One region of the Paenibacillus sp. OK076 genome, then DNA from elsewhere that is predicted to be linked to it. Evidence: predicted binding sites of a transcription regulator. Region 1 holds the regulator's gene; each other region holds the start of a gene.
The links. Region 1 encodes LexA, which represses DNA repair genes until DNA is damaged. Its sites were predicted from a motif close to CGAACATATGTTCG; they were not measured.
Positions count from the first base shown of each region.

Region 2: a site for LexA is predicted at 2,753-2,766, ahead of recA (recombinase RecA). Genes of this name have one in related genera too.
Region 3: a site for LexA is predicted at 2,808-2,821, ahead of BMY78_RS16935 (YhjD family protein). Genes of this name have one in related genera too.
Region 4: a site for LexA is predicted at 6,289-6,302, ahead of addB (helicase-exonuclease AddAB subunit AddB). Genes of this name have one in related genera too.

Region 1 covers NZ_FOCH01000001.1:3,342,039-3,349,808, forward strand. Annotated here, with positions in the region: gene BMY78_RS14700 (carbohydrate ABC transporter permease) at 1-495, opposite strand, end outside; gene BMY78_RS14705 (ABC transporter permease) at 508-1,437, opposite strand; gene BMY78_RS14710 (HAD family hydrolase) at 2,007-2,813, opposite strand; gene BMY78_RS14715 (hypothetical protein) at 2,841-3,353, opposite strand; gene BMY78_RS14720 (DUF896 domain-containing protein) at 3,480-3,689, opposite strand; gene BMY78_RS14725 (LysM peptidoglycan-binding domain-containing protein) at 3,786-4,163, opposite strand; gene lexA (transcriptional repressor LexA) at 4,470-5,096, shown strand; gene BMY78_RS14735 (aldehyde dehydrogenase) at 5,207-6,508, opposite strand; gene BMY78_RS14740 (CatB-related O-acetyltransferase) at 7,067-7,726, shown strand.
Region 2 covers NZ_FOCH01000001.1:1,625,597-1,633,366, forward strand. Annotated here, with positions in the region: gene BMY78_RS07395 (YajQ family cyclic di-GMP-binding protein) at 1-321, shown strand, start outside; gene pgsA (CDP-diacylglycerol--glycerol-3-phosphate 3-phosphatidyltransferase) at 645-1,232, shown strand; gene BMY78_RS07405 (competence/damage-inducible protein A) at 1,340-2,596, shown strand; gene recA (recombinase RecA) at 2,836-3,900, shown strand; gene BMY78_RS07415 (regulatory protein RecX) at 4,127-4,864, shown strand; gene rny (ribonuclease Y) at 5,175-6,713, shown strand; gene BMY78_RS07425 (TIGR00282 family metallophosphoesterase) at 6,877-7,671, shown strand.
Region 3 covers NZ_FOCH01000001.1:3,803,422-3,811,191, forward strand. Annotated here, with positions in the region: gene BMY78_RS16920 (YitT family protein) at 1-350, opposite strand, end outside; gene BMY78_RS16925 (nucleotide-binding protein) at 1,197-2,234, shown strand; gene BMY78_RS16930 (hypothetical protein) at 2,231-2,464, shown strand; gene BMY78_RS16935 (YhjD family protein) at 2,866-3,252, shown strand; gene cysK (cysteine synthase A) at 3,535-4,494, shown strand; gene BMY78_RS16945 (ATP-dependent DNA helicase) at 5,056-7,020, opposite strand; partial or broken gene BMY78_RS16950 (catalase) at 7,212-7,770, shown strand, end outside.
Region 4 covers NZ_FOCH01000001.1:4,143,494-4,151,263, reverse strand. Annotated here, with positions in the region: gene BMY78_RS18585 (site-2 protease family protein) at 1-120, shown strand, start outside; gene BMY78_RS18580 (16S rRNA (uracil(1498)-N(3))-methyltransferase) at 259-1,023, shown strand; gene mtaB (tRNA (N(6)-L-threonylcarbamoyladenosine(37)-C(2))-methylthiotransferase MtaB) at 1,026-2,372, shown strand; gene BMY78_RS18570 (NUDIX hydrolase) at 2,483-2,917, shown strand; gene BMY78_RS33375 (Na/Pi symporter) at 2,977-3,309, opposite strand; fluoride riboswitch at 3,283-3,366, shown strand; partial or broken gene BMY78_RS33785 (Na/Pi symporter) at 3,541-3,879, opposite strand; gene BMY78_RS18560 (class I SAM-dependent rRNA methyltransferase) at 4,528-5,904, shown strand; gene addB (helicase-exonuclease AddAB subunit AddB) at 6,368-7,770, shown strand, end outside.

The DNA of each region.
Region 1 (7,770 bases):
CTCAGGCATGTTTTCGAAAAATGATTTCATAATTAACATGTTATAAATGCTGATTGCACCAGGCACAACCAAAGCCCACATCGTATTATTGAAACCTAGAGAGTTAATCAGGACATAGTTAGGAATCAAGCCGCCACTGAAAAACATCGTGAAAACTGCAAACATCGTCAAAAACTTTCGTCCCATTAATCTTTTCTTGGATAAGGCATAAGCGAAAATCGTCGTCATGAACATGGAAATTAAAGTACCTACAACCGTATATATAATTGTGTTTTTATAGTTGGTCCAGAACATGCTGTCACGAGAGATCGTCTTGTAGGTTTCAACATTAAATCCTCTTGGGATAATGCTCACCTTGCCTGAATTAATATAAGCCTCGCTACTGAAAGATTGGGCCACAACATTCAGAAACGGATAGAGCGTGATGAACACCACAAGCAGCAAAAAGATGGCATTGAACACTTTAAATACTTTGTATGATTTTGACTCCAGCATATTGCTCCTCCTTTACCACAAGCTTCGTTGTGTCAGTCTGCGTGAAATTGCATTAACCGAGAATACCAGGATCAGCCCAATAATGGATTCGAACAACCCAATGGCGGTAGCATAGCTGAAATTGCTCGACTGCAAACCTACCCGGTACAGATAAGTAGAAATCACGTCAGATGTCTCGTAGATCAGCGGATTGTAAAGGAGTAAGATTTTCTCAAATCCAACCGCAAGGAAATTACCCATGTTCAAAATCAGCAATGTAACAATCGTTGGGAGAATACCGGGTATGGTTATATGGAGGGTTTGCTTCCAACGGTTTGCACCATCGATCCGCGCAGCCTCATACAAAGAATCATCAATGGTTGTCAACGCAGCCAAATATAGAATGGCTCCCCACCCCATACCTTGCCAAACCTCAGAGGTGATATAGATTGTTCTGAACCATTCCGCTCGCTGCATGAAAGGAATGCTGTCTCCGGTAAAAAATGATACCATTCCGTTAATTGAGCCATTAACTGCCGTTAATTGCAGAATCATTCCGGCAACGATGACGATGGACAAGAAGTGCGGAAGATACGATGCGGTCTGCACAAACTTTTTGAAGCGTTTGCTTTTCACCTCATTCAGCAGCAATGCAAAAATGATCGGAACTGGGAAGGTGAAAAGTAACGCAAGTCCACCGAGCATAAGTGTGTTTCCAAATACTTTCCAAAAGGTTGGATCTTGAATGAACATCTGAAAATACCTGAATCCAACCCATGTCTCTCCAAAAATACTGCCTCCCGGTACAAATCGTCTAAAGGCGATTACATTACCAAGCATTGGCCCGTATTTGAAAATAATAAGATAGATAATTGGAAGAATTAACAGCGAGTACAGCTGCCAATCTTTGCGAAGCAGAGCTGCAGCCGTTCTTAACCTGCTTTCTTTTCGTAAAGATGTCATCGTTAGTGTAGTTTTAGCGGTTTCCGACTCCATATGTTATTTCACTCCGATCCTTAGCTTGATAAACTAAAAGCGTTTTCGGCAAGTCTTATCATATCTTCCTTTTGTAGAAGACAAGTATTTAGATGAACTTCACCCCCACTACAAAATCAATAATGTAAGCGGTATCAATTCTGGCAATCACTAGAGATACATATCGGTTAAGATGCTTACCATCATTTTGTTACTAACCACTACCTGTTGTTTTTACTGAATTAAGTGGCTTTCTTTAATTATTTAAAGCGCTTACAATAGAAAGCAAAATTAGAGCGAATAACTCCTGTTTCACTTCATTCGAGTAAGTCAACAGATATCCGCTGCATTTCTTCGCATACTAGTTGTACTAGTATGTTAGTTATATTCTAAATCAGCAGTTCTATAATATCAATAACTTTTAATAAAAAATTTTATATTTCGTAATTACGGTTCAGTTCAAGCTGTCCCAAAACAAAAAAACATTGTTAGGTTTTATGGATAAAATACATCTCATAAAACCTAACAATGTTTGAGCAGTACAAGAAAAAAACGATTTATGATGCACTAATTGAGAATTCAGCAATGATTCGTTCCAATTCGGATAAATGCTTGATTTGATGGTCAGGCACATACGATTCGGTATTCTCTTTGTTCTCACGGTTAATCCAAACAGATTGAATACCTGCAGACAACGCTCCACGAATATCAGTCGTAAGCTTATCTCCAACCATTAAACTCTCCTCAGGTTGCACTCCCAGCTTACTCAATGCGTGCTCGAAGATCGAAGGATCAGGTTTTCCTTTACCGAATGTACCCGAGATAATAATTTCGTCAAAAAAAGGAGCCAATTCAGGAACGCCATCAAGCTTCTCTTGTTGTAAAGCAGGACAGCCGTTGGTTAAAAGCAAAAGCTTGAACTTCCCTTGTAGATGACTCAACGTTTCCATCGTTTCTTCATAGACATGGGGTCTTGATCTCCGCTCTGCCCCAAATTGTGAGGCGAGTTGTTCCGCCAGATCTTCACGATCAACACCCAGCTTTAACAAGCCACGACGCCATGACTCTTTACGATATGCAGGTGCAAGCTGCTCCAACTGGCGAAATTCCGGCTGATCCCCACCCGTGAAGTTAGCCCAAAGACCTTCAAACGGGTTAATCCCAATCATTTTGGTAAACGAAAAAGTTTCATAAGACTCATACAGATTACGTGCCTCATTACGAACAGCTTCTTCAAGTTCTTCGGGTTTAACACCAGTCTCTTGAGCAGCGATCAGGCAAGTCTCATGAAAGGCTTCTCGAACACTGCGCTCATCCCACAGCAAAGTATCATCCAGGTCGAACAAAATCGCTTTTAACGCCATTTCGGTCATCTTCCCCTTTATGCAAAATTACTTTTTCTCGTATGTTTCCACGGTGATTTGATGTGCTTTGGCGAATTTCAGAAGACGCTCAGTGATTGCATCGGTATCATAACGATTGAGTAGTTTGGTAAATACCCATCTCTTACCTCGTGCATTATGCTCAATCACAACCGTGCCTGGCTCAAATCTGAATTTCACGATATCGTCGACTCCAATTGAACGCTCACGGTTCCCTTTTGTCGTCAAAATCCGGTTACTTCCTATTTTGACATAAGGACGACGGAGCATGAAGATGACTGCCAAAAATACATACAGCAACATGGTCACCCAGTCCCAGGTGGTCATCGGAGCTTTGACAAGAAATGTACTCATAAAGAGGTACAGGAATGCTAGTCCGATCAGAAAAATAGGAAACAGAAGGCTGCGTCCTTTAAATACTTCCTCACCTGGTGTGCCTGAAATCGGTTGACCGCTTTTTTTACGTTGCTGATTCAACTGCTTAGAATTTTTCCGAACCGTTCTCTCGAACGAACGCGACATGAGAATCCCCCTTAGATGTTCTTTGTATCGGCTTACATAACAGTAAACCAACATTTCCCCCTATAATTTGCAACCTCTAGATAACAGGAAGAAACCTAAATATCATAATGATATCATTAGGTTTCCTTAATGTTTGAGTTTGCCTTGGTGGCCTTGATCGTTCTCATCATCTACGATTTCAATCGAATCCAGTTGTTGTCTGAAATTGCTTCGAATGTTATTCAAATAGATTTCTCTAAGCTTGGCACGTTCAGCGAGCTCTTCCTCTGTCAATCCAGTAGATTTTTGCTTGCGAGCCAATTCATTAATACGTGCTACCAGACTATCTATATCCAAGCTTGTCCCCTCCAAAAATACAAAGTCATATTAACTTTGACATGATAAGGGCAGCTTGTCAAGCTGACACGCATTAATGCGTGTGAATATGCAGTTTTATTGTGTGAATTGAGGCAGTATTAAGACTTGCCCCACTTGTATTGAAGTTGATCCAAGTTGATTGACTTTCTTAATTGCTTCTATATATATACGTGTATCCATTGTTTCCGGTTTGTGATTCAATGATATACTCCATAGTGTATCTCCTTGTGAAACTGCTATCTTCCCGCCAGGCAACAGATCATTTTCATTACCAGCAAACACTGTCAATACTGTACTGCATCCAACCAGTATAATTAAGCTTACGATTATTAATTTCAAGACCCATGTTGGGACGTTACCTTTTGCAAAAACCTTCTTAAAATTCCTTATGTTCGTTTCAACCACTTCTGAATGCACCGGTTCGTAAATGCTTTGATAAGTAGAATATCTCATTAAATATCGACCTCCAAACGTTTGTTCCTATCCGTTGAAATCAATATAACACGAACACTTGTTTTGTACAATAACTTTTTAGAACAATTGTTCGCTTTTTTTTTGTAACATCCTACATTCCATTATCTTTCTTCTATTGTATGGGAACTGTCATTTGCAGTATTTGATTAGACTAAAAGAAATTTTTCATCTTAATTTGCAAAAAAACATTGATTTTATGGCATTTTATTTAGAACTTATGTTTGTACGAACGGAGGTTCTATGTTATAATTTTCCCAAACGTTACTAAAATGGGGTTGATACGGTATGTCGAAGATATCCAGCAGGCAACAGGCTATTCTGGAGTTTATACGCAATGAAGTCCGGTTGAAGGGGTATCCTCCTTCCGTACGCGAAATTGGTGAGGCCGTTGGGTTGGCTTCCAGCTCTACAGTACATGGACATCTGGATCGTTTGGAGAAGAAAGGTCTGATTAGACGCGACCCAACCAAACCAAGAGCCATTGAACTTCTCAGCCAGGAAGAGTCAGAGCATTCACATCAGTTTGCTCACAGCGTTGCTCGCATTCCAGTCGTGGGTAAAGTTACTGCAGGGGTTCCAATCACAGCAACAGAAAATATCGAAGATTACTTCCCTCTTCCTACGCATTATGTAGGCGATCAGAAAGTATTTATGCTTTCGGTCGTGGGTGACAGTATGGTTGAAGCAGGCATTGTTAACGGAGACTATGTTATTGTACGTCAGCAGCAAACTGCGGATAACGGCGACATCGTAGTAGCCATGACTGAAGACGATGAAGCAACGGTAAAAACGTTCTACAAAGAAAAAGATCATATTCGTCTTCAACCGGAAAATTCGACTTTTGAACCGTTGCGTTTGAAACACGTTAGCATCCTCGGCAAAGTCATTGGCCTTTTCCGTGATATTCATTAATATGTATTGATGTTGTTCAGATGTTTCACAATAAGATACTTAAAGAGGTTGTCCCGTTCCGGGACAACCTCTTTTTTCTACATATTACTTATATTATTCTACGTTAACGACTATTCGCTGCGTCTAAGAATGCTCTTATGATGAGAGAACACATCAAAACTCTGATGACCATGGTAAGAACCCATTCCACTTTCTCCTACGCCGCCGAACGGAAGATAATGTGATGTCATATGAGACAATGTGTCATTAATACAACCACCACCAAAAGAAACTTGATTCAGAACCTGATTCTGCAGATTATCATTTTGCGTGAAGAGGTATAATGCCAGTGGTTTTGGACGGCGAACAATCTCATCTAGCATCGGGTTAAGATCAGTATACTTAAACACAGGAAGGATTGGACCAAAGATCTCCTCTTGCATCACTGGGGATTTCCAATCCACTTCCCCCAGTACTGTTGGTTCAATGAGCAGCTGATCACGTTCAGATCGTCCACCAATCATTGCTTTGCCATCTTGGAGTAACACCGCTAAACGATCAAAGTTACGTGCGTTGACAATGTGCGGAAAATCAGCATTTTGCAACACATCGTCTCCAAATTTGTCCTGAATTTCTGCACCGATCAATTCCACTAATTTGTCATGTACATCCTCATGTACAAGCAAATAGTCAGGAGCGACACAGGTTTGCCCAGCATTCAGAAATTTACCACGAACAATGCGCTGAGCCGCCAGCTTCAAATCCGCATCCTGATGAACTATGACTGGGCTCTTACCCCCTAGTTCTAACGTAACTGGAGTCAAATGCTCAGCAGCTGCCTTCATAACAATGCGGCCAACACCTGTACTGCCTGTAAAGAAAATATAATCAAACTTTTCTTTCAGCAATGCTGTACTGGTCTCGACTTCTCCTTCCACAACTGCCAGGTACTCACTAGGAAATATCTCATGAATCAAATTATAAGTCAGACGTGATACGGCTGGAGTTAATTCAGACGGCTTAATAATAGCACAGTTACCCGCAGCAATGACTCCAATTAGAGGGCCGAAAGCCAGCTGGAACGGATAGTTCCATGGTGCAATAATAAGAGCAACTCCATAAGGTTCTGGATAAATTAGGCTTGTACCATCAGGTATAGCAGAATTTGTAGGCACAGGTTTTGGTGTTGCCCATTCCTCCAAGTGTTCCAATGCAAAATCCAGTTCACCCAACACAATTCGAATCTCGGAGCCATAAGCCTCTGTTTCAGATTTATTTAGATCCGCACGGAGTGCGTCAAGAATACGTTGCTGATATTTCTCAATTCCCTGTCTTAATTGCTGAAGAGCACGAATACGGTACTCTACAGACTTGGTTTGACCTGTATAAAAAAATGTCCGCTGTGCGGAAACCAGTTGCTTCTCTTGTTCCATATTAACATCTCCAATTAATTGTTCAAAATTTAATTTCTAAAAACATAAATGAATTATAACGCAATTATATGAAACTATCAACATATAGATACTGTAAAAATAGAGTAAACAATCAATATGAACTTTCGCTTCAACGATATGATCGTAATTTAATTAACCATTCTCTTTTTTATTGACTACTTTAAAACCTCAATGCTAAGATGCCAAGATCTACACTACGAATACCAGCTTTCCCTTTACCTTTTTGTTTCGGTCCCTGATCTACTACAACGTGAGATAGTAATCGTTCTCGATAGCGCACACGGTTTCTGCCTATGTTATTTCTTCCTGAATTTTCTCTTCATTAAATACACTTGATATATACTTGGAATCAGGATACTTACTGCATATGTTTACGAGAATAGGATTGACAAAAAAAGAGGTCATTGCTACAATGGCCCTCATATCTTAAGGAAGGATGATTCAGATGATTCGTCGTCTAAAAAAACTAAAGAATGTGGCTACCGCATCACGCTTCTAAGTTACTCAGAAATATAACTTAGAAGCGAGGAATTTAAAATGAATATAAACCACTTTAATCACTGGTCCGAAATTAAGTATTTAAAGGACATTGGAACCAATCCATTAATTGATGTTGGCGATTACTCCTATTACTCTGGTTATTACGATAACCATTCATCTTTTGAAGATGGATGCGTGAGATATTTATGGGGAGATGAAAAATCGAGGAGCTTATTCAACCCGATTGAGGAATTTGGTTGGCAAATAGATCGATTAATTATTGGTAATTATGTATGTATCGCAGCCGGCGTCGTTATTCTTATGGGAGGAAATAACAATCACCATGCGGAGTGGATCACGGTTTATCCGTTCGCTAATCAAATTAGCCGTTCATTCTCACCCAAGGGAGATACCATTATAGAAAGCGATGCATGGATCGGCATGAATGCCATGATTATGCCTGGTGTTACCATTGGTGAAGGTGCGATTGTTGCAGCAGGCTCAATTGTAACAAAAGATGTCGCCCCTTACACGATAGTTGGTGGAAATCCTGCAAAAGAAGTTAGAAAGCGTTTCTCAGAAGAAAAAATCATGAAGTTAAAAGAAATGCGCTGGTTTGATTGGAAAAGAGAATCAATTGAAGCAGCCACTCACTTACTTTCTAGTTCTTCTATTGATGAGTTATATGAGTACTATTTATCAGAAATTAAGGACTGAGCTCCTATATATATAAAGCTAGGTAGAATAATATTCTACCTAGC
Region 2 (7,770 bases), 1.7 Mb from region 1:
AAACTCAAGGCTGTCATCGATGTACTTCAATCCAAAATGGCTAAGCGGGGTTTACCTTTAAAAAACATTGATTATGCAAAAGTAGAGCCTGCTTCGTCAGGTACAGTCAGACAGCGTTTGAATTTCAAGCAGGGGATTGATCAGGATATCGCTAAAAAAATCAATATTTTGATTCGTGACTCCAAGATGAAAGTGAAGAGTCAGATTCAGGGAGATCAACTCCGGGTAACAGGTAAAAGTAAGAATGATTTGCAAGCAGTTATGCAGCTGTTGAACGGTGCCAATCTGCCTCTGGACCTGCAATATACAAATTTCAAATAATATCTCCTTTTTGTAGCTAGACGTGTTTTTTGACACTGCAATTGGCGTATATTATACTAAGTGTGCATTGCTAGCAGATAAGCATCAAAGCCCAGTCATCATCGTTTGCTGACTTTGTGAAAAGCAGTACATCTTCTGGAAGTCACCGGAACGTTTAAAACGGTTTTGCGTTTGAACGGTTGACTTTATTTTTTGCGTTTTTACATAGTGAGAGCACTTTTAGTGCTGATTGACAGTGAAACTGTAAATTTCATGTTCCGGATGATGAATACGGGATTAAGATGAATGTTTGGAGTAATGGAGGATAAGAGGGAGGGCGTCTTGTGAATTTACCCAACCGGATTACGCTTGCACGAATTTGCTTAATCCCTTTTTTGATGGTGTTCCTGCTCGTAGATTTTCCGTTCTATCCAGAACCGTTGCAATTGGGAAGCTTATCGCTTCCGTATAATCAATTGATTGCTGCTGTCATTTTTATCATTGCAGCAAGCACGGATGGAATTGACGGCTATCTGGCTCGGAAAAATAATATGGTCACCAACCTGGGGAAATTGCTTGATCCGCTGGCTGACAAATTGTTGGTTACCGCGGTGCTGATTTCACTTGTGGAAATGGGTAAGTTGGATTCCTGGATTGCTGTGGTCATTATTAGTCGTGAGTTCGCTGTTACCGGCTTGCGTCAGATTGCATTATTGGATGGTTCGGTTGTTGCAGCAAGTGCCTGGGGCAAACTGAAGACCGTCGTGCAAATTGTAGCGATTGTGCTGCTGTTGTTGAATAATTTCCCGTTCTCATTCACGGGTATTCACATGGACGTTATTGCTGTTTGGGCTGCAGCGATTATTACGATTTGGTCAGGCATTGATTACTTTATCAAAAACAAAAATTTGCTTCATTTATCGAAAGCTTAACGTTTGAGGTTAAATGGATAAGCATGAAGAAATCATTGGTACGAAGGGCAATAGGAAATCATCCTATTGCCCTTTGATCACTCACCACATGTACAGGAGGATGCTGAATGAAGGCAGAAATCATTGCAGTTGGCACAGAATTGTTGCTTGGACAAATTGTAAACACCAATGCCCGATATCTATCCCGTGAATTGGCTGCGATCGGGATTGATGTATATTTCCAAACGGTGGTTGGTGATAATCTAAATCGACTTAGTGACGCCATTCGCATTGCTCAGGGTCGTGCAGACGTCATTTTATTTTCCGGGGGCATCGGTCCTACACAAGATGACTTGACCAAGGATGCGATCGCGGCGGTCTTGAACCGCAAACTGCATATAGATCGATTGGCTATGGACAAAATTGAGAGCTTCTTCCGAGATCGCAATGTGGACATGACCGAAAACAATCGTCGTCAGGCGATCGTTATCGAAGGTGGAACACCGCTGGCGAACGAAACAGGTCTTGCCGCAGGAAATGCGATTTCCGACAATGGTAAGCATTATGTAGTGATGCCTGGACCGCCGAAAGAGCTGATTCCTATGTTTGAACAGGAAGTTAAGCCTTGGCTGTTCCAGCATGTACTGACAGAAGAAATGCCGATCTACTCAAAAATGCTGAAGTTTGCAGGCATCGGCGAATCGGCATTGGAAGACCGACTCCTAGATCTGATTGATACACAGACAGATCCTACCATTGCTCCTTATGCAAGTGAGGGAGAAGTTACGGTACGTGTATCTACAAAGGCTCCAAGTGAGAGTGAGGCAAAGCTGAAGCTGGATGCAATGGAAGTTCAGATTCGGGAACGATTGCCAGAGCATCTCTACGCGAACGAGGATGTGCCTATAGAGTACACAATTGTTACTATGATGTCTGATATGGGTCTGACCCTTAGCGCGGCTGAGAGCTGCACAGGAGGGCTGGTCATGCAGAGTCTGACATCAGTTCCTGGCAGTGCGTCGATGCTTAAGGGCGGAATTGTATGTTACTCCAATGAAATTAAGGAAAAGCTGCTCCATGTGCCGCATTCCTATCTGGAAGGTGAAGATGCACCGGGCGCAGTGAGTCCGGAAGTGGCTAAAGTGCTCGCAGAGCAGATTCGCATGATTGGGGATGCGGACTTCGGTCTGTCGGTTACAGGTGTTGCGGGTCCGGGTTACTCCGAACGCAAACCGCCAGGACTTGTCTTCATCGCTCTGGCAGAGCGTGGTAAAGAGACAGAAATTCATGAACTGCGCATTAATGGTAATCGGGAGACGGTTCGGATCCGTTCAGCGAAAGCGATTCTTTATCGTTTGTGGCGCAAGCTTGTGGAGATGGACTAGTTCACAGCTCGGATTGCATTTACCAAGGCAAGCAAGTATAATAAAGGAAGACGGAAGAACCGTAAAATCAGGCTTTACAGCCTTGTTTACGGTTCTTTTTTCTGTTTAATGGAAAGTTTCCTTGAGGAAGAGGCGCCTCGGCCTTCACAAAAAAAACGAATGTATGTTCGAAAAAAAGCTTGGCAAACGTGTTAAAACAAGGTATCATTATATTATAAACAGTAAAGGGTGTGAGCTTATTGTCAGACCGTCGTGCCGCGCTTGATATGGCGCTCCGTCAAATAGAGAAGCAATTTGGTAAAGGATCCATCATGAAACTGGGTGAGTCTACTCACATGCAAGTGGAAATAATCCCCAGCGGTTCCTTGGCTCTGGATATTGCATTAGGAACAGGCGGCTTGCCTAAAGGCCGTATTGTTGAAATATATGGACCAGAATCCTCCGGTAAAACAACGGTAGCGTTGCATGCGATTGCTGAAGTACAACGGGTGGGTGGACAAGCTGCATTTATCGATGCAGAGCATGCTCTTGACCCGCAATACGCAAGCAAACTGGGTGTTAACATTGATGAGTTGCTTCTGTCCCAGCCAGATACGGGTGAGCAAGGGCTTGAAATCGCAGAAGCGCTTGTACGTAGTGGCGCTGTCGATATTGTCGTTATTGACTCAGTTGCTGCATTGGTACCAAAAGCGGAAATTGAAGGCGAAATGGGGGATTCCCATGTCGGTTTGCAAGCACGTCTGATGTCTCAGGCGCTGCGTAAACTGTCTGGTGCAATCAGCAAATCCAAAACCATCGCAATCTTTATCAACCAGCTTCGTGAAAAAGTCGGTGTTATGTTTGGTAACCCGGAGACAACACCTGGTGGTCGTGCCCTGAAATTCTATTCTACAGTACGTCTGGATGTACGTCGTATTGAGAGTATCAAGTCAGGCAATGACATCACGGGTAACCGTACCCGTATCAAAGTTGTGAAAAATAAAGTGGCACCACCGTTTAAACAAGCGGAAGTGGACATTATGTACGGTGAAGGTATTTCGAGAGAAGGCAGTATCATTGACATTGGTACAGAGCTGGACATCGTTAACAAAAGTGGTGCGTGGTATTCTTACGAAGGTGAGCGTTTAGGTCAAGGACGTGAGAACGCGAAGCAGTTCATGAAAGAGCATGCAGATATTGCTCAAGTAATTGAACAAAAAATTCGTGAAGCCAGCAACCTGACTACTGCAGTTCCTGCACCTACGACTGAAGATCAACAAAAAGAAGCGGCAGAAGAGCAAGAATTATTTGAAATTAACGAGTAATCCTCTGGATTCCGTACTTATCTGATTGAGCTTGGCTCGATCTAGCTAAGAAGGGTCCAGTGTGTGCTCGCGCTGTCCAACAGCCTCTGTCCGAATGGGCAGGGGCTGTTGGTATGATTACTATTAGTGAGAGGCCGGACATTGTTTCCGGCCTTTTGTATTAGTATCTGATATTTCTTTTGAAATACGTTAAACGTATGAGGTTTAGATGGAAGGGGAGACCGAAATGGATCAACATGAAGATGATTTATATGAAGAAGCCGAGGTGGAGGGAATCTCCCAATTCCCGGATAACGAAGAGCTTACCATTACACGGGTTGAACGAACAAAAAGCAGGGAAGCTCGTTATCGAATTACCTTTGGTTTATATTCAATTACGGTGCTTGAAGATGTAATGATTAAATATCGGATGACCCGGGGGAATACGTTTCTGAAAAAGGACTTGGAAGATATCATCGTAGCTGACGAACGACAGCGGACGTATGTACAGTCTTTGCGATATTTGGAGCATAAACCCCGCACACGCCACGAATTAAGTCAGAAGCTTCGTCAAAAAGAGTTTGCTGCACCGTTGATTGAAGAGGCCCTGGATCGGCTTGAGCGGGAGAATTTGGTCGATGACGAACTGTTTGCGAAGGAATGGACTCGTCAGCGTATGGAGGGACAGCGGAAGGGAAAACTGTGGATAAGGCAAGAGCTGCGTCAAAAGGGCATTGCCAATGAGCTGATTGCTGAAGCGCTTGAAGGTGTAAGTACAGATGCGGAATTTGAGACGGCTCTAACCGCCGGACGCAAAAAATGGAATCAGGTCAAAGGAGACATCCAGGAGAAGAAACGTAAAACGCTTCCCTTCCTGATGCGGCGAGGTTTTTCCATGGATATGGTGCGTCGGGTCGTGAATGGTTTAATTGAAGAAGACGAGGCTAATGACCCCGAAGATGACGAATCGTTGTTATGGGATTAGCAGACTGGACTCACTATACTGCATTCTCTTGACAATTTCTTTCGTCAAATACTAAAATGGACATGAGTCTGTAAGAAATGGACAACCCTTTTTCCTTCCAAAAAAGCGGTTTCTGTTTTTTAAGATTTATACCATTTATGATTATGGGTTCGTCGGAGACGGCGGATAGTGCGTGGAGACATGTACACTTGAAATGAAAATCGGCGGGGGATCGCCGTGAGTATTCGTTATTCCCAAAAATATGTTAGGTTTGAAAACTGCAAATTGACCCAAGGAATGCCTTGGAGGAACCAACGAGGAGGTGAACAGTATGATTGCAATCACGATCGTTCTCGTTGTTGCCGCGCTATTCATTGGGTTCGGAGTAGGATACTTTATTCGCAAATCTCTTGCAGAAGCTAAGATCTCCAGTGCGGAACAAGCTGCCGTACAAATCGTGGAGAGCGCGAAGAAAGAGGCAGAAGCACTGAAGAAAGAAACGGTGCTGGAAGCGAAGGATGAAATTCATCGCATTCGCGCCGAAGCTGAAAAAGACACTCGTGAACGTCGGAACGAAATTCAACGACAAGAAAGACGATTGTTGCAAAAAGAAGAGTCGCTGGATAAAAAGTTGGAATCACTCGAACGTAAAGAAGAGCAAGTGGCTAACAAAGAGAAACGAATTGATGAGACACAGCAGCAGATCGAAATGATCTACAAAAACCAGGTGACGGAGCTGGAGCGCATATCCAACCTCACTATGGAAGACGCACGCAGTATCATACTGTCCAACGTAGAACAGGAAGTACGTCATGAGACTGCTCAAATGATCAAGGACATTGAACAGCAAGCGAAGGAAGAAGCGGACAAAAAGTCCCGCGAGATTATTACACTCGCCATCCAACGCTGTGCGGCTGATCACGTGGCGGAGACAACGGTATCCGTTGTTACTTTGCCAAATGAAGAAATGAAAGGCCGGATTATCGGTCGTGAAGGACGTAACATCCGTGCGCTTGAAACCCTTACAGGGATTGACCTCATTATCGATGATACGCCAGAAGCTGTTATTCTGTCGGGCTTTGACCCGATTCGCCGTGAAATCGCCCGTACTGCCCTCGAAAAATTGGTGGCTGATGGACGTATTCACCCGGCACGGATTGAAGAGATGGTGGAGAAATCCCGCAAAGAAGTGGATGAGCGTATCCGTGAATACGGTGAGCAAGCTACCTTTGAAGTGGGCGTGCATGGTCTGCATCCGGACTTGATTAAAATTTTGGGCCGGTTGAAGTTCCGTACAAGCTATGGTCAAAACGTTTTGAAACATTCGATGGAAGTCGCTTATCTAGCTGGATTGATGGCTGGCGAACTCGGAGAAGACGTAACCCTAGCAAGACGTGCAGGTCTATTGCATGACATTGGTAAAGCGCTGGATCACGAAGTGGAAGGATCACACGTCGAAATCGGCGTGGAACTAGCGAAGAAATACAAAGAACATCCGGTTGTAATCAACAGTATCGCGTCCCATCACGGGGATTGCGAAGCGACTTCGGTTATTGCGATGTTGGTTGGCGCAGCAGATGCGCTCTCCGCAGCAAGACCGGGCGCACGCCGCGAAACGCTGGAAACGTATATCAAACGACTGGAGAAGCTGGAAGAGATTTCGGAATCGTTCGAAGGTGTCGAGAAATCGTATGCCATTCAGGCAGGACGCGAAGTTCGCGTTATGGTACAGCCTGAGAAAATCGACGATGCTGAAGCCTTCCGCCTCGCGCGTGACATCACGAAGATGATCGAGAACGAACTCGATTATCCGGGTCACATCAAGGTCACCGTCATCCGGGAAACCCGTGCGGTTGAATACGCAAAATAGAGCATTACGGAAAAGTGGCCGCAGTAGTGGGCCACTTTTCCTGTTGATAGCCAGTTAAAAGGCATTTTTATAATAAAATTGATGAGCAAGAGATAGAGGTCCTGCGAAGTTTCGGATGCTTAGAAGAAGGCTGCGCTTGGTAGGGATTTAAGGAGGCAGTAAAATGAAAGTTTTGTTTATTGGTGATATTGTGGGGAATGTAGGGCGTAAGGCGCTGAAGGAAAACCTCCCCTACCTCAAAACGAAGTATAAGCCACATGTAGTCATTGTAAATGGGGAGAATGCAGCGGCAGGCCGGGGAATCACCGGGGCAATTGCGAATGAATTCTTTAACTGGGGTGTGCATGGCATCACCCTTGGTAACCATACTTGGGACAATAAGGACATATTTGATTTTATAGATGATGAGCCACGTATGATTCGTCCTGCGAACTTTCCTCCAGGAACACCAGGACGTGGATACACGGTAGTCAAAGGTGAAGGTAAGGAGCTGGCGATTATCAATCTGCAAGGCCGGACGTTCCTACCTGCTCTAGATTGCCCATTCCGCGTTGCCGATGAAATTGTGGATGAACTCCGTCAGGACCACAAATGCATTTTGGTCGATATGCATGCTGAAGCCACATCTGAGAAAATTGCCATGGGCTGGCATCTGGATGGACGTGCATCGCTGGTCGTAGGTACACATACACATGTGCAGAGCAATGATGATCGTATTTTGCCAGGAGGAACAGCTTATTTAACCGATGCGGGCATGGTAGGGCCGCGTGACGGCATATTGGGCATGGAGCGTGAAGCCGTGCTTCGCAAGTTCTACACCCAGCTTCCGGTACGATTTGTTGTTGATGATGGCAAATGGCATTTCCACGGTGTATTTGTGGAGATTGATGAAGCCACAGGTGCTGCAACACGTATTGAAAAAATTCGTCTGATGGAAGACGAGTGGCGCATGGAATAGGGGTATTGTCCCATTTTGCAGGGAAACCCGACTAAAAAGAAGGAATTTTTTTGCCTCCCGCGAATAACATCTAGTAAGTGGAAACAAACATTCAACATT
Region 3 (7,770 bases), 460 kb from region 1:
CACAGATTACCGTGAAACGGAATGACCAGGGTGGAGTACCGCTCAAACCCGTCATAGAACAATGAGAATGCGGCCACACCCAGCAGCGCCTGAATCATGAACTTCCAGCCCTTGATGAACCAGGCCAGAATCATGACTGGAATATCCAGCAGCAGCATGCCGATCGCAGGTGATAAGCCTGTCGCGTACTTTCCAAGCAGGGCCAGACCGACAAATCCGCCCTCCGATAAATGATTCTGAAAATTAATGTGATAGTAGGCAAATGCCAAAATAAATGTTCCGAGCAGCATAATGGCGAACTTTCCCGCCTCTGTCTTAACTTGTTGTAAGGTTAACGATGTTCTCTTCATTCAGGTTCCCTCGCAGTTTGTAAAGGTTGGTTTGCACCGACCGTACCCTGCAAAAGGCAAGCCTGGAAGAAATCATCGTATTTGTCCTTCGAATAGTATTCATTCCAATCCCCTCTTTCGCAGAGTCAGCCGTTTTTTTTCTTTACGGTGATGTACTCTACAAGGGGCGCTAAGTGTAAGAGAGATCGTAACGTTTCCAGATCGTCCTTGGGGAGATTATCCTTCGGGAACTCATGGTATCCTGATCCTTTCTGTCTGTTGGTGGTTAGCTGTGCCAATTAAACCTATACTTTACACTAATCACTTCGATTGTAGCCCCTCTTCCGATCGCTGTTATCCCCGGATTTTTTTGATTCCCTTTTTGTAAGGGAAAAATCCTGTGATAAAGGCGAACACTTCGTTTCTTCAGACGGGTCTACACTCTCCGTTACCGTGTAAAGGTTTAGTTTAAAAATCTAAGCTAACTTGCTTGTTCTTCTATTATATAACACCGATGTGATTGGGTCGAAACAGCAGATCCTTCAAATATGCGCAAAAAGCACACTCTGGCCTGCTTGAGCCGTCAAACAGCCACACCAGGACAAGCTTCTCTACCTAATGGTGCTACCTGCTCCTTCATTCTATGACTGAAGCTTCCAAATATAACTGTCCAGTCACCCAACTGTGACAATTTGGGTCCATTTTTTATTTTTCCGCGGATTTTAAAGGAATCATTCCCCTCTTGCACATACACTATAGCAGATGTAATCGGCTTTCTTGGTTCAGCTAAACGTTTCCAGACTTACTCTGCTGTTTATGGTATAATATAACAATTGATTCCCACTACGGTTTAAGCGAGGCGGATTGATGAAAACGTTAAAGCCAAGAGTCTTTATTGGCTGCTCGCTGGAAGCGAAGCCGATTGCAGCCGCAGTACACGAAAACTTGCGTTTCTCGGCCGAAGTTACCCCTTGGTACTCCGGAGTTTTTAATCCAAGCAGTTATACCATGGACGATCTGGAAACAGAAGTGCGTACGACTGACTTTGCCATTTTTATTTTTCATCCGGATGATATATCTAAAATTCGCGGGAAGTACTATGCCTCTGTCCGTGATAATACAATGCTGGAAATGGGTTTGTTTATGGGTCGACTAGGACGAAAGCGTATTTTTTTCATTCTCCCTGAAGATATTACGGACATCAAGGATGCCACAAAAGTTGAAGGGCTGCGGATGCCCACCGATCTACTAGGTTTAAATCCGCTGGTTTACGAAATTCGTTCAGATGGGAAATGGGCGCCAGCCGTCTCGGTGGCCTGTTCCAAAATCGCCGACAGCATCGAAGAACAGGGACGATGGAGCGATCCCGAAGTGGAACAAATCATTGAGAAGTACAAAAGGTCTGAGGGCGAAGCCCGGTTGCAGTTGCTCAAGCTGCTGCGATTCTTCAGGGAGTTACTGCGTACCCGCAAAGCAGATGCAGTTATGCTGGAGCGAATGAGCGATGCACTTCGAAGTGCATTTGTCTCCCTTCCTCCATTTGCCGTGCGCGGGACTGCCATATACCGTACAGATGACAGTGGTCATATTGAACAATTATGTGGTAATGTTGGGGAACCGGGGAGAAAATATAACTTGTCCGCCAACGACGACAAACCGCCCGATGATCCGAAGCGAATTCTGGTTATTGATTCTTACCTGGAGAACAAAATCAAGATCAATCTCTACGACGACTACCTTGAGAAAGAGTATCTGCTATGCTATCCTGTAGCCAAGAGGTATGTAATCACAGTTCATATTATTGGACATATTGAAGCGGATGAGGCGATATTTCAGCAGATGGATTTGGAGAACCGTCATCTGTTTAACGCCATCAACGATTTGTTAGGAGGCGAACCGGAATGAAACCGGAAACGAAAAAAATAAGCAAGCGCTGGGGCAGCGACAAAAAAGTACGCCTCAGTTCTGCGCCCGAATCATCACGACCGGTTCCGGAACCCAAGGAAGAAGATCGTTTCCACAAACCGGCCGTACCGCTGACTACGATTGGCCCTTCGCTGAAGGGTAAGGAAAGACCTTACAAAGTGATTCTGGAAAAAGAGGCTCTTTATGAGAAACCTCAGTATCTGGCTTAACCGCTTCATGCTCATATACAACTCTGCCGTCTGGTTCGGCAGATCATCTAGCCCCGCCGCCCAAGGCAGGGGCTTTTTTGTTGCAACACTTTCGCAATCCTTCATAACCTTCCCTTTATCAACGGACCAAAAGCTCTCTACCTCTTCATCTCACCCTTTGATGCATTAAGTCGATTTCTTTATGCCCTTAGGTTTCCTGCAAAACCCAAAAATTATACCTTATTTTGGAGAAGGCTTGTCCCTATTTCACCTCCTCAAATCTCAGCATAAATCGCATATGGACTGCTTCCAATATTTCTCGGTTGTATTGTGTATCATCATTGCATATATTGATTATAATATAAGAACATACGTTCTGTAAATAAGAACATGTCCGAATTCAAGGTTAAGGAAGTGAAAGTATGTCATCATCCCCTTCCGCCCCATCCCCTGCGGATGAAGACCACCGATTGATTAAAAGCATGGTTGTACGCACCCTGCTGCTGGATGTGCTTGAACGGGATATTCGCACACTGGATACGTTGCAGCTGAAAATGCCAGAGGTCTACATTCTGTCTCTAACCCGCATTCAGAATGATGTACTCAAGGAAATGCTGACGCTTCGCAAACAGATGAGAACTCGTGGTGTCAAGGTTCTGGAGGAGAAGCGGCAAGTCGATGGAATCGAGACCCAGTATCTGTGCAGAGGATATTTGCAGCGGTTCTATATGCTGTGGACGTTTGCGCGGAATGAAGTCAAAAAAGAGCTTAGCCGGCATCTGGATATGGATTTGACCCAGCCGTTATAGCTGATTCATCTGCTTAATGTACCCGTTTTCGTTTGAATTCACATTTCTTAGTCCACTTAGTTCGCTTACTTCTCAGACTCCCCACCCTTCTGCCTAATCGAAACAGGTTGACCCCGGGAGGCTGCGTTCATTAAGATGGAATAGACTTGTCTGTACATTCCGTTCAGACTTGTAATGAAAATGGATTCCTATAAGCAAACAAGCCTGCCTGCCATTAATGGCGGACAGACTTGTTCATTGGAATTGCTTTTAAACGTCTTATCAATCAAGGAGTTGTACTTCATGGACTTGAATTCGCATTTAATTAAAAATCAACCACCCGCACATACAGGCATTGCCGCAGATGTTACCGAACTGATCGGCCAGACACCTGCCGTTAGACTGAACAGACTTACGGGCAGCGACTCCGCTGACGTATACGTCAAGCTGGAATATTTCAATCCCAGCGGAAGCGTCAAAGACCGTGCCGCCTACAACCTGATCCTTCAGGCGGAACGGGCAGGACTGCTGCTTCCCGGCGCAACCATTATCGAACCGACCAGCGGAAATACCGGCATCGGTCTGGCGATGAATGCTGCTGCCAAGGGATATAAAGCCATTCTGATCATGCCGGACAACATGTCCAAGGAACGCATCAATATCCTGAAAGCCTACGGTGCAGATGTCATACTTACCCCTGCCGCGGAACGAATGCCTGGTGCGATTCGCAAGGCCAGAGAGCTTCAAGCGGACATTCCAGGAAGCTTCATTCCCCAACAATTCGAGAATCAGGCGAACCCGGACATCCACCGGATCACCACGGCACCCGAAATTATGCAGCAGATGGATGGCAGGCTGGACGCCTTCATCGCTACGGCGGGAACCGGCGGAACCATTACTGGCACCGGGGAAGAACTGCGCAAGCAGTTGCCCGGTATCCGCATCTATGCGGTGGAGCCCAAAGGTTCTCCGGTGTTGTCCGGTGGCGAGCCCGGACCCCACAAGCTCGTCGGTACAAGTCCGGGGTTCATTCCGGACATTCTGAATACCGACGTGTGGGATGCCATTATCCAGGTGTCCGATGAGGATGCACTGGATACGATGCGGCAGCTTGCTGCCCGGGAAGGGCTGCTGCTCGGCCCTTCCTCTGGCGCTTCGGTGTGGGCCTCCCTGCGCATCGCGCGGGAACTGGGGCCGGGTCACCGGGTGCTCTGCATTGCGCCTGATACCGGGGAACGGTATTTGAGCATGGGTATTTTTTAACACAGCTACAATCGTTACACACCAAAAAGGGACTTTCCCCTAAGTCATGAGCATGACAGAGAACACCCCCTTGTTAGCGCTCATCGGTTCTAATGAACCTGACACACGTTATTCGCTCTCATTTATGCAGGTTTGACGTGTAACGAATCACAGCGACGTTATTTCTCCAAATTCGGTCGATTTACAGGCTCAAAAGCCATTTTTGGGGGAGATAACGTTAATGGGGTTCGTTAAAGTTTTCATTACTTGAGTATTACCTTAATAAGATGCCGCAGGTTCGTTAGAATTTTGGAGCCATTTGAAGCGAGGGGAAATCCCTATCCATACATTACCTTGACTCATAGAGGAACGTAGGGAAGGAACAAAATGATTCGGAGAAACACAGCGTTCGCCTATAGATCGAATCCTTCCCTTGAAAAAAGGCACGAGAAGAAAATTTGAGGATAACGAGAAAATAAGCTCTTGCTCACATACGGATGGTGAGTCCGCAGAGAACAAGAACTTATTTTCGGTAAGAAGCCTTATCATCACAATAAAGCATGAACATTTAACGTAAGCTGATTAGTGTGTCAGGGTTGTCCATTCTACACCTTCGGGAAGCAGAGCCGCAATGCGGTCTTTGGCTTCCTTTTTCGTATACAGCGATTCATCGAGAATGACCGCAGAACCGGAGTCCGTGCTCGTCCGAATCAGACGTCCAAGACCTTGCTTTACACGCAGCAGCATGTATGGAAGATCGATCTCTTCATAAGGTGCCGCTGACGCTGTGCGTTTTGCATTGAATACAGGGTCCTGTGGTGGATACGGGAGCGACCAGATCATGACATTGGATAATGACGGTCCTGGAACATCCAGTCCTTCCCACAGATTGACGGAACACAGCACACTTTCCTCATCCTGCTGGAACGCCGCGATCAGGTCACTAATCTCCCGATCTCCCTCGTACATAAAGCGTAACCCTTGAGCCTCAGGCATATGAACGATATCCTGCTTGAATGCACGCAGCTCTTCCATCGTACGGAACAGAATCAGGGCACGACCCCCACTCTCCTGAAGCAGCGTCACGGCGTCACGCAACCGATTTTCATTTTCAGGGTGACCAGGTACGGTTTCATCGGTAATCTTCATCTGCATTTTGTCCGCGTAGTCATATGGAGAAGCCACGGAGAACGATACAAAATCATCAATCCCCAGACTGTCTGCCACATAACGGAATGAACTGTCCACAGATAACGTTGCGGATGAGAAGACAATTGGAATGCCTGTATTGAACACACGCTCGTTCAGAATTTCCTTCACGGTACGCGGCATGATCGATAAGGTTGTCTCGTCTTCGCTCTCTTCAGCCCAGCAGATATACCCATCTTCCTTACGGAACAACGCAAGGGCAGACTGAATCATGTCCAGATGTTCTTCCACGACACGCATCTGATAGCCATCTAGCGAGAACAATCCGCTCTCAAATACCAATTCTTCGCCGATCGCATCCAATACGCTGGTCAGACGTTCGATCTCACGCAGCAGCGGCGGTTCTACCCGCACTTCTTTTCGTTCCGATCCCGGAATGGCTACCGTATACGTATCCAGCAGCGCAAACAATCGTTCACTGCTCTCAATCGCTTCATCCACACGCTCCGCGAGGGATTCACGAATCTCGCCTTCAAGCAGACGAGTCACCAGTTCCTCGAAGATGCGGTGTTTCAGTTTGTAGCTCAGTGCATTCAAGGCCGCTTCTTCCAGCAAATGTCCTTCGTCAAATACAACCGAGCTATGATCTGGCAGCAGTGGCAATTGTCCCTCGCGTTTGCGCGCTTCATAGGTCCACACATGCTCCATGTAGTAATCATGGGAACAGATGATGATGTCCTTGGAACGACGGTAATGGTCACGTGATAGCGTCAGACCACAGCGTTGACGTTTGGGACAAACAAAGCAGTCTTGAAAAGGGTCCCAGTTAATTTTGTTCCACTGGCGATCATTCAGATGTGGATACTGTTTGCGGTCACCATACGGATGGAAGGCCTGAAGCGTACCCGGCGTATTCACAAAATCCGGAAGGCTCTCATGCACTTCTTCAATAACAGGCGCATCCTCATCGGCGAATCTCATCGCACTTAATTTGTTCAGACAGACGTATTGGTCAGGTGACTTGCCCAGACGTGCGTCCACTTCCAAGTCCAGATGTGCAGCCAGCTTCGCAATATCTCCGCCCGGTTTCACCAACTGTTCAATCAAAGACTCATCGGCACAGGCAATCACCGCCGGTTTACCCGTATAACGTGCATAACAGACCGCGTAGAGCAGATAAACTAACGTCTTGCCTGTTCCCACTCCAGCCTCAGCCATAATGGTCTTTTTATCTCCATAGGCCCGTTCGAGCTGGTACGCCATAAAAATCTGTTCATCCCGTACCTCGAAGCCGGACTCTGGCAAAATATCGTAAAAAACATCGGCAACCCATTCCCCTAGACGGGATACAAAGGGCTCTGCCGGATCATATGCAAAAGGATAACGTTGTGTAGACAATCCTAGGTCAGCCTCCATTCTTAGACAAGCGGTCCAAATTTCATTTTCCGTTCAAAAAAGGCCGCTGGGCAAAAGTTAATTATCCCACGCCATGAGGCGGGTGACAAGCTTTTTTTAATGAAAACGATGTATAGAACCGACTTGCAGGGAAAATATATATTCGAATCCATCAAAAGGAAAGGCGGTGCTCCATGAATCATCAGTCTTCACAACCTGAGCATTCCTCAGACAAGGCACCTGAGACATTAACGGATCGGCAAGGCCATCCCATCACGGACAATCAGAATGTTCGAACCGTCGGCAGCCGGGGACCGACTACACTGGAGAATTATCACTTTCTCGAAAAGATCACCCATTTTGACCGCGAACGTATTCCGGAACGGGTAGTCCATGCCCGCGGCGCTGGCGCTCATGGCGTATTTCAGGCGTATGGAACGGCCGGGGATGAACCGGTATCGAAGTATACACGCGCACGTCTGTTTCAGGAAAAAGGCAAAGAAACGCCCGTATTTGTTCGCTTCTCTACGGTTATTCACGGTGGACATTCACCGGAGACGCTTCGGGACCCGCGCGGATTTGCTGTGAAATTCTATACCGAGGACGGCAACTGGGATCTGGTGGGCAACAATCTGAAAATCTTTTTCATTCGTGACCCGCTCAAATTCCCGGATATGGTGCATGCCTTCAAGCCAGACCCGTTGACCAATGCACAGGATATGGAACGGTTCTTCGATTTTGTTTCGCTTAGTC
Region 4 (7,770 bases), 800 kb from region 1:
ATTTTCCTGTTGATCCTTGTTATTCCACCATTGCAAAATGCGACGATTCAACCTCTATATCAATTTGCCCAGAATATGTATGTGGATCTGGCAAGGATAATCATCGGTTTATATCGTTAGAAACGTATGGTGTATGGGACTGAAATACTGGTCAGATAGACATAAAAGTTGTATGATCATCTGTGGCGATTGGATTCATGCCTGCCATCAGGCGGGGTGAATTCCAGTCATAACAGGACAGAATGGGTGGATAGACGAATGCAGCGTTATTTTGTATCTGCAGAACAGTTTAATGAACATTCCGTGGTCATCACGGGTGATGATGCGCGCCATATCGGCAAAGTGATGCGTGGTAAACCTGGAGATAAACTGATTGTCAGTGACGGAAACTCCAAAGAAGCTTTGGTGGAGATTGAAAGCATCGAAGCCCAGCAAGTAACAGCGAATATTGTGGAGCCCCTCGAAATGGACCATGAAGCGCGTATACGTGTAACCGTGGCTCAAAGCTTGCCAAAAGGCGATAAGATGGAGACGGTCATCCAAAGATGTACAGAGATCGGAGCGGTTTCATTTGTTCCTTTCCTGTCTGAGCGTACGATTGTGCAATATGATGCCAAGAAAGAAGGCAAACGGTTGGAGCGGTGGCGTAAAATCGCCAAGGAAGCTGCTGAGCAAAGCCATCGGAACCGCATTCCATCCGTTGAGCAGCCACTTTCCTGGAAAGGGCTGCTATCTTCTTTTGAGGGCTACAGTCTGGTATGTTATTGTTATGAAAAGGAAAACGGCAAGCAGTTAAGAGACGCATTGAAGCCGTTTGTGGAGCAGCTTGCACCTGGTGCGAGCGCTGAAGTGTTGATCGTTGTTGGACCTGAGGGCGGATTCTCGGAGAGGGAAACGATTGAAGCCGATCAGGCGGGTGCTGTATCCGTTGGACTGGGCAAACGCATCTTGCGGGCCGAGACAGCCGGAATGGCGGCGCTAACTTGTGTCTTATATGAATCCGGAGAAATGGGGGGAATGTAATTATGCCATCCGTGGCGTTTTACACCTTAGGCTGCAAAGTTAATTTTTATGATACAGAGGCGATTTGGCAATTGTTCAAAAATGAAGGATACGATCAGGTAGACTTTGACGAACAGACAGCGGATGTATACTTGATTAATACTTGTACAGTAACCAATACCGGCGACAAAAAGAGCCGCCAGATTATCCGTCGTGCCATTCGGCGCAACCCGGATGCGATTGTAGCCGTTACAGGCTGTTATGCGCAAACTTCACCGGCAGAAATTCTGGACATCCCTGGTGTGGATCTGGTTATCGGTACACAGGACCGGGACAAAATTTTGCCATATGTCAATGAAATTCAGGAATCACGTCAACCCGTCAATGCTGTGCGTAACATCATGAAAACGCGGGTGTTTGAAGAGATGGACGTACCGGATTTTGCCGATCGTACCCGTGCATTTCTGAAAATCCAAGATGGCTGCAACAACTTCTGTACGTTCTGCATTATTCCGTGGTCGCGTGGACTTTCCCGCAGCCGGGAAGCAAACAGCATCATCCAACAGGCTCATCAACTCGTACACGCCGGGTACAAGGAAATTGTCCTGACAGGCATACATACCGGTGGGTACGGAGATGACATGGAGAATTATGATCTGACGGATCTGCTATGGGACTTGGATAAAGTAGAGGGCCTGGAACGTATTAGAATCAGTTCGATTGAAGCCAGTCAGATTGATGATCGGATGCTGGATGTGATTAAACGTTCAGACAAACTTGTGCGCCACTTCCACATTCCGCTGCAAGCAGGCGATGATACCGTATTGAAACGTATGCGCCGTAAATATACGACCGAAGAGTTTTACAATAAAATGCTTCGCATTCGGGAAGCAATGCCGGATGTAGCAATTACAACCGACGTTATTGTAGGGTTCCCGGGTGAGACGGATGAGATGTTCCGTAATGGCTATGAACTGATGAAGAAAATCGGATTTTCCGAAATGCACGTTTTCCCCTATTCCAAACGAACTGGAACACCGGCAGCACGTATGGAGGATCAGGTGGATGAGGAAGTCAAAAATGCGCGCGTGCATGAACTGATTGAGCTATCCGAGCAAATGCAGCTGGCATACGCCAAGCAATTTGTGGGCCAAGTACTGGATGTCATTCCTGAAGGTGAAGCCAAGGGCCGTGAAGGCAGTGGTAAACTGCACGGTTACAGTGACAACTACATTCAGTTGGTCTTTGATGGTTCCCTGGATATGGTCGGCAAGGTATGCCGTGTCAAAGTGACCGAAGCGGGTGTGAATGAAAGCCAGGCTACGTTGGTTCGTGTGTTGGAGGAAAATCTCAAGTCCGCAGCGATGTAATCGAGGCGTTAGGAACAAGGATTTCATTTCCTTGGGGAGCGTACCCGTGGAGATGAGGTCCTTCTTTTTCCAAAAAAGATGAAGTCAATTCCGTAATGGGGGAGAGCAGCATGAATAAAAAAGAAATTTCGGCAGGCGGAGTCGTCTACCGCACGGGAGAAGACGGAAAGCTCCAAATTCAACTGATTGTAGATCGCTACGGCAAAACGACTCTCGCCAAGGGCAAAATGGAAGCTGGAGAAACGGTAGAACAAACCGCACTGCGTGAGATTCTGGAAGAGACAGGCATGGTCGGCCGAATTGTAGAACCCGTCGATATCATTGCTTATACGTATCAGCATGCTGAGTTTGGTCCGGTGGACAAGGAAGTTCATTATTATCTCGTTGAAGCGGAAAGCGGCGATCTGCAGCCTCAGATTGAAGAAATCAAAGGTGTAGATTGGTACGCTCCGGAAGAAGCTTGGTCCAGACAGCAGCATAGCGGATACGATAATAACGATGACATTTTACGAGTGGCACTGAACAAATTAGGCATTAACGTATAGCTGTTTTCTATTGAGTGACGTATCGCTACTTTTTGTCGAGAGTGAGAGAGTTTCGAACATCAGGCCATGGGTGACTTCGCCACTGGGGTGGAGACCGGTGGTTTTTTGTGCCAAATCGGCAAGTAACAGAACGGCAAGGCAAGCAGTGAACTGGTGACGTTAAAAAGGGTCTGGGCGTGCGCAATCTGCGCCCCGTTATCCGCTGACAGCCAGGCCGAAGCTGCATGCAGCTGGCCGATCAGCGGCATAAATAGCAGCGCTCCCGCAATGTTTAGTACGACATGGGAGGCTGCGACAAATTTGCCTGCGGATGCTCCGCCAGCGGCAGCAATCACGGCGGTGATACAGGTCCCTACGTTCGACCCGATCACAATGGCGATGCCGATCTCCACAGGCAGTACGCCTGTGGCTGCAAGCGTAATCGCCATGCTGATGACGGCTGCGCTGCTATGAATGAGCGCCGTCAGGCAGGCACCTGCCAGAAAGCCCCACCACAAGCTGTCGGCTGAGCGATCCAGAAACCACTGGAATACGCCCAACCTTCGCAGGGGTACGGCAATGGATTGCATCACTTGAATGCCTGTCATAACGAGGGCAAATCCGGCTGAAGCGAGAAAGCTGTATTGCATGGTAGACAGCGTCCGGCGTGTGCGTTCAGGAGCGAGCTGATTTCGTTCACCAAGCACAACTAAGACGGCCCAGCCTGTAAGTGACAAGGCAAGCAGAGGCAGGGAAACCCGTCCGATCTGCAGTCCGACCAGCTCGGTGGTCAGGCACGTCCCGATGTTGGTGCCGAGAATAATGCCAAGTGTGCGTCCGTAGCTAATTAATCTGGCGTTCGCGAGTCCAATGGTGAGCACGGTGACGGCGGTACTGCTTTGCAGCAGGGCTGTAGCGCCCGCACTGAAAGCCATGCCTTTCCAGGGAGCAGAGGTAGCACGGCCCAGCCATCCAGCCAACATGGGCCCGGCCATCCGCTGTAAGGCTGTTTCCATCAGCTTCATCCCGCCAAAAAAGATAAGAAGCCCGTATAGTAAGGGCAGCACAACATCTCTGAACATGAGTTAACATCATTCCTTCCGTGCATATCCTTATTCTCATCCTATGAGTAAATAAGGACAACCATGACAGGCTAACGGAATTCTGAAGTTAACAGCGTTTGAAAGACCGATAAGTTATCTTAATGGTCACCCCAATTACCGCGCCCCTATTCAAAAGATACGGAGACTCTGCAAACGCAGCGAAGGGGATGGAGTTGGAACTGTAGAAGCGAAGCATTCGCCCTTATCCTCGGATTTTTCCTATAGTGAAATGGAATCAAAAAAATCTGAGGGTAACAGCGATCGAAAGTCCGATCCATCCCCGAAGCGGACACCCCAATTACCGCGCCCCTATTCAAAAGATACGGAGACTCTGCAAGCGTAGCGAAGGGGATGGAATTGGAACTGTAGCAGCGAAGCGTTCGCCTTTGTCTCCAAATTTTAACCTTCTGAATAATAAATCAATAAAATTTGGAGACAACAGCGATCGAAAGTCCAATCCATCATCAAAGCGGTCTCCTTTGCACCAAACCTATCATTTCAACTAACTATGAAAGAAGTGGATCTATCTTGCCATCAGTTACACTGGAACGCAGCCGCAAAAAGCGGCTTGAACATGCACATCCATGGATATATAACAATGAAATCGCCTCTGTTGAAGGAAATCCCGAGCCGGGAGATCTGGTCAACGTAATGAATCACCAAGGTCGCTATCTCGCGACAGGGTACTATAATCCTGCATCTCAAATCACAGTGCGAGTCGTGGCCTATCAACCCTTGGAGTTTGAACAGATGGACACCGCGTTTTTTGCAGCGCGTTTCCGCGATTGCTTACGCCACCGGGAGCGTTTTATCCAGGATGGGGAGGCATACCGTCTTGTTTATGGGGAAGCTGATTTCCTGCCAGGTCTGATCGTTGACCGTTTTGGAAGCATTCTTGTTGTTCAATTGCTCACATTGGGAATGGACCGTTGCCGCGAAGCGATTGTACAAGCTCTAATTGAAGTGATGCAGCCGGAAGGCATCTATGAACGCAGTGATGTGTCCATTCGTGAACTCGAAGGCTTGGAGCAGACGAAAGGACCATTATATGGGGATTGCCCGCGTCATGTCACGGTAACAGAGAACGGATTACTCATTAAGGTGGATATCGTGGAAGGCCAGAAGACAGGGTACTTCTTCGACCAACGCGAGAATCGTGCAGCCATTGAACCACTTATGAAGGGTTGGGGTTACAAGAGTGGTATTACGCTCCAACAGACTGAGCAGGATGGTACGCAGCAGTTGCTTCCTGTGAATAAAAGCGGCAAGGTTGTGACGTTCCCTTATTGGGATGGGGCCACTGTGCTGGAATGTTTCTCCCACACAGGCAGCTTCACATTGAACGCCTGCAAATATGGAGCCAAAAAAGTAACATGTCTCGATATCTCAGAACATGCGATTGAAAGTGCACGTACCAACGTAGAGCTGAACGGTTTTACTGATCGGGTCGAATTTGTCGTTGCGGATGCATTCCAATACTTGCGTGAACAGGTGAAAGGCCTCGATGAGCGTAACGTACGTGCACGTGCTGGCGAACAGAAAGTGGATACGTCCAAAGCGCTTGCAGCCGGTGGTAAAACATTTGATGTGGTCATCCTCGATCCACCAGCCTTTGCCAAAACGAAATCAGCAGTCAAAGGCGCATGCCGTGGATATAAGGACATCAATCTGCAAGGAATGAAGCTGGTGAATGAGGGCGGGTATTTGGTAACGGCAAGCTGTTCATACCACATGCGTCCGGATCTCTTCTTGGAAACTATTGCGGATGCAGCCGAAGATGCAGGCAAAGTATTGCGTCTGATCGACTGGAAAGCAGCTGGTAAGGATCACCCACAAATTTTGGGGGTAGACGAAGGTCATTACCTGAAATTTGCCATCTTCGAAGTACGCAGCAAAAAGAATTAATCGAGCGATATCAGTATTGGATCGTTCATCTATTTTGGCAAAGAGGGGCTGTCTCAAAAGGAATTCCACTTCGCTCCATGCGCTAACGAACCTATCACATCTTAACAGGTGGATTATCAACGGTTGCCAGATTTAACGAACCTCAGTCACGCTATTCCGTCATCAAACGGTGTCAAAACATAAAAAATGGATCGAATCGCCGAAATAACGTCTCTGTGATTCGTTAGATCTTAGATCTGGGCTAATGGGAGCGCATAGCGTGTCTCAGGTTCATTAGTACAAAATAACGCTAACAAGGGATGTCCTCTGTCATATTCATGACTTATGGGATATCCCCTTTTTGCTATGCTCATGCAAAAGCTCTCTGGAATTGCCGGATAGTGGCAAACGTATGTTCCGAACCAAGTCAGATATGTTATACTGGGAATTAAAATCTTGTTCGTGATGGTTTGGAGGATTAAACATGTCCGTACGCTTTGTTATTGGCCGGGCAGGCAGTGGCAAGAGTGCGCTGATTACCCGGGAAATCACATCCCTGCTTCAAAAGGAACCACAAGGTAAACCACTGATTCTGCTAGTCCCGGAACAGAGTTCGTTTCGAACCGAACAGTCGCTGGTTTCTTCTGGTGCTATTAAAGGTACCATGCGTGCTGAAGTGCTTGGTTTTCGCCGATTGGCCTATCGGGTCATGCAGGAGGCAGGTGGTTCTGCCCGTATTCCCATTGGAGCTGAAGGCAAAAAAATGCTGCTCTACAAAGTGCTCCAGCGTCGTAAGGAAGAATTGAAGCTGTTTGGAGCATCGGGCAGTCAGCTGGGATTTATAGGAGATTTAAATGATTTGTACAGTGAGTTTAAACGTTATGAACTTGACCCTACTTCACTGGAAGAAGGACTTTCCGCAATGAATACTTCCTCTTCTGCACCGATTCTGGGAGACAAGCTGCATGACTTGCTTCTTATATACCGTGACTATGAAAAGGAATTAACCGAACTATATATCGATGATGAAGACACGTTGACTGAACTGACAGAGCGATTGCCGGAGAGTAGGTTGCTGCAAGATGCAGAGATCTGGATCGATGGATTTCAGGGATTTACCCCGCAGGAAATGAGTGTCATTGGAAGACTGATGCTGCAAGCTTCTTCCGTTACAATTGCATTGACGTTGGATCGTGCTTACGACCACGGCGCACTTCCAGGAGAATTGGAACTGTTCCATCCCACAGCAAGTGCATACGCACGTCTCAAAGGCATGGCCGAGGATCTGGGTGTCCTTAATGAGACAACGGTGCTTCAACCGGAAGTTTTGCCGAGATATGAGGGCAGTCCTGGACTGGCCCATTTGGAGGCTGGCTTTGATCGCAGAGTTCGCTGGAAGAGTGAGGGGCGTGATGCAGGTGTCCGACTTTACGCTGCTGAGAACCGCCGGGCTGAGATGGAAGGAGCACTTCGTGAGATGCGTCGTCTGGCGCAAGATGAAGGTGCGCGTTATCGAGATATGGCAGTGCTTGTTCGTCAGTTGGATACATATGCCGACATTGCTGAGCCCCTATTCAGGGACTATGGCGTGCCTGTCTTTCTGGATCGGAGAAGAAATGAACTACATCATCCATTATCGGAATTTATTCGTTCAGCACTCGATATCGTTCGCCGTCGCTGGCGTTATGAGGATGTATTTCGCTGTGTAAAAACGGATCTGCTGCTTCCTCGAGACGGTTCCATCACGCGTGAAGATATGGACCAGCTTGAAAATTATATATTGGCTTGTGGAATTCACGGATACCGCTGGACAGATGGCAAGCCATGGAAGTATGTACCCAGCCTTTCTCTGGAAGACAACGACCAGGATGTTCGCAGCCGGGGCCG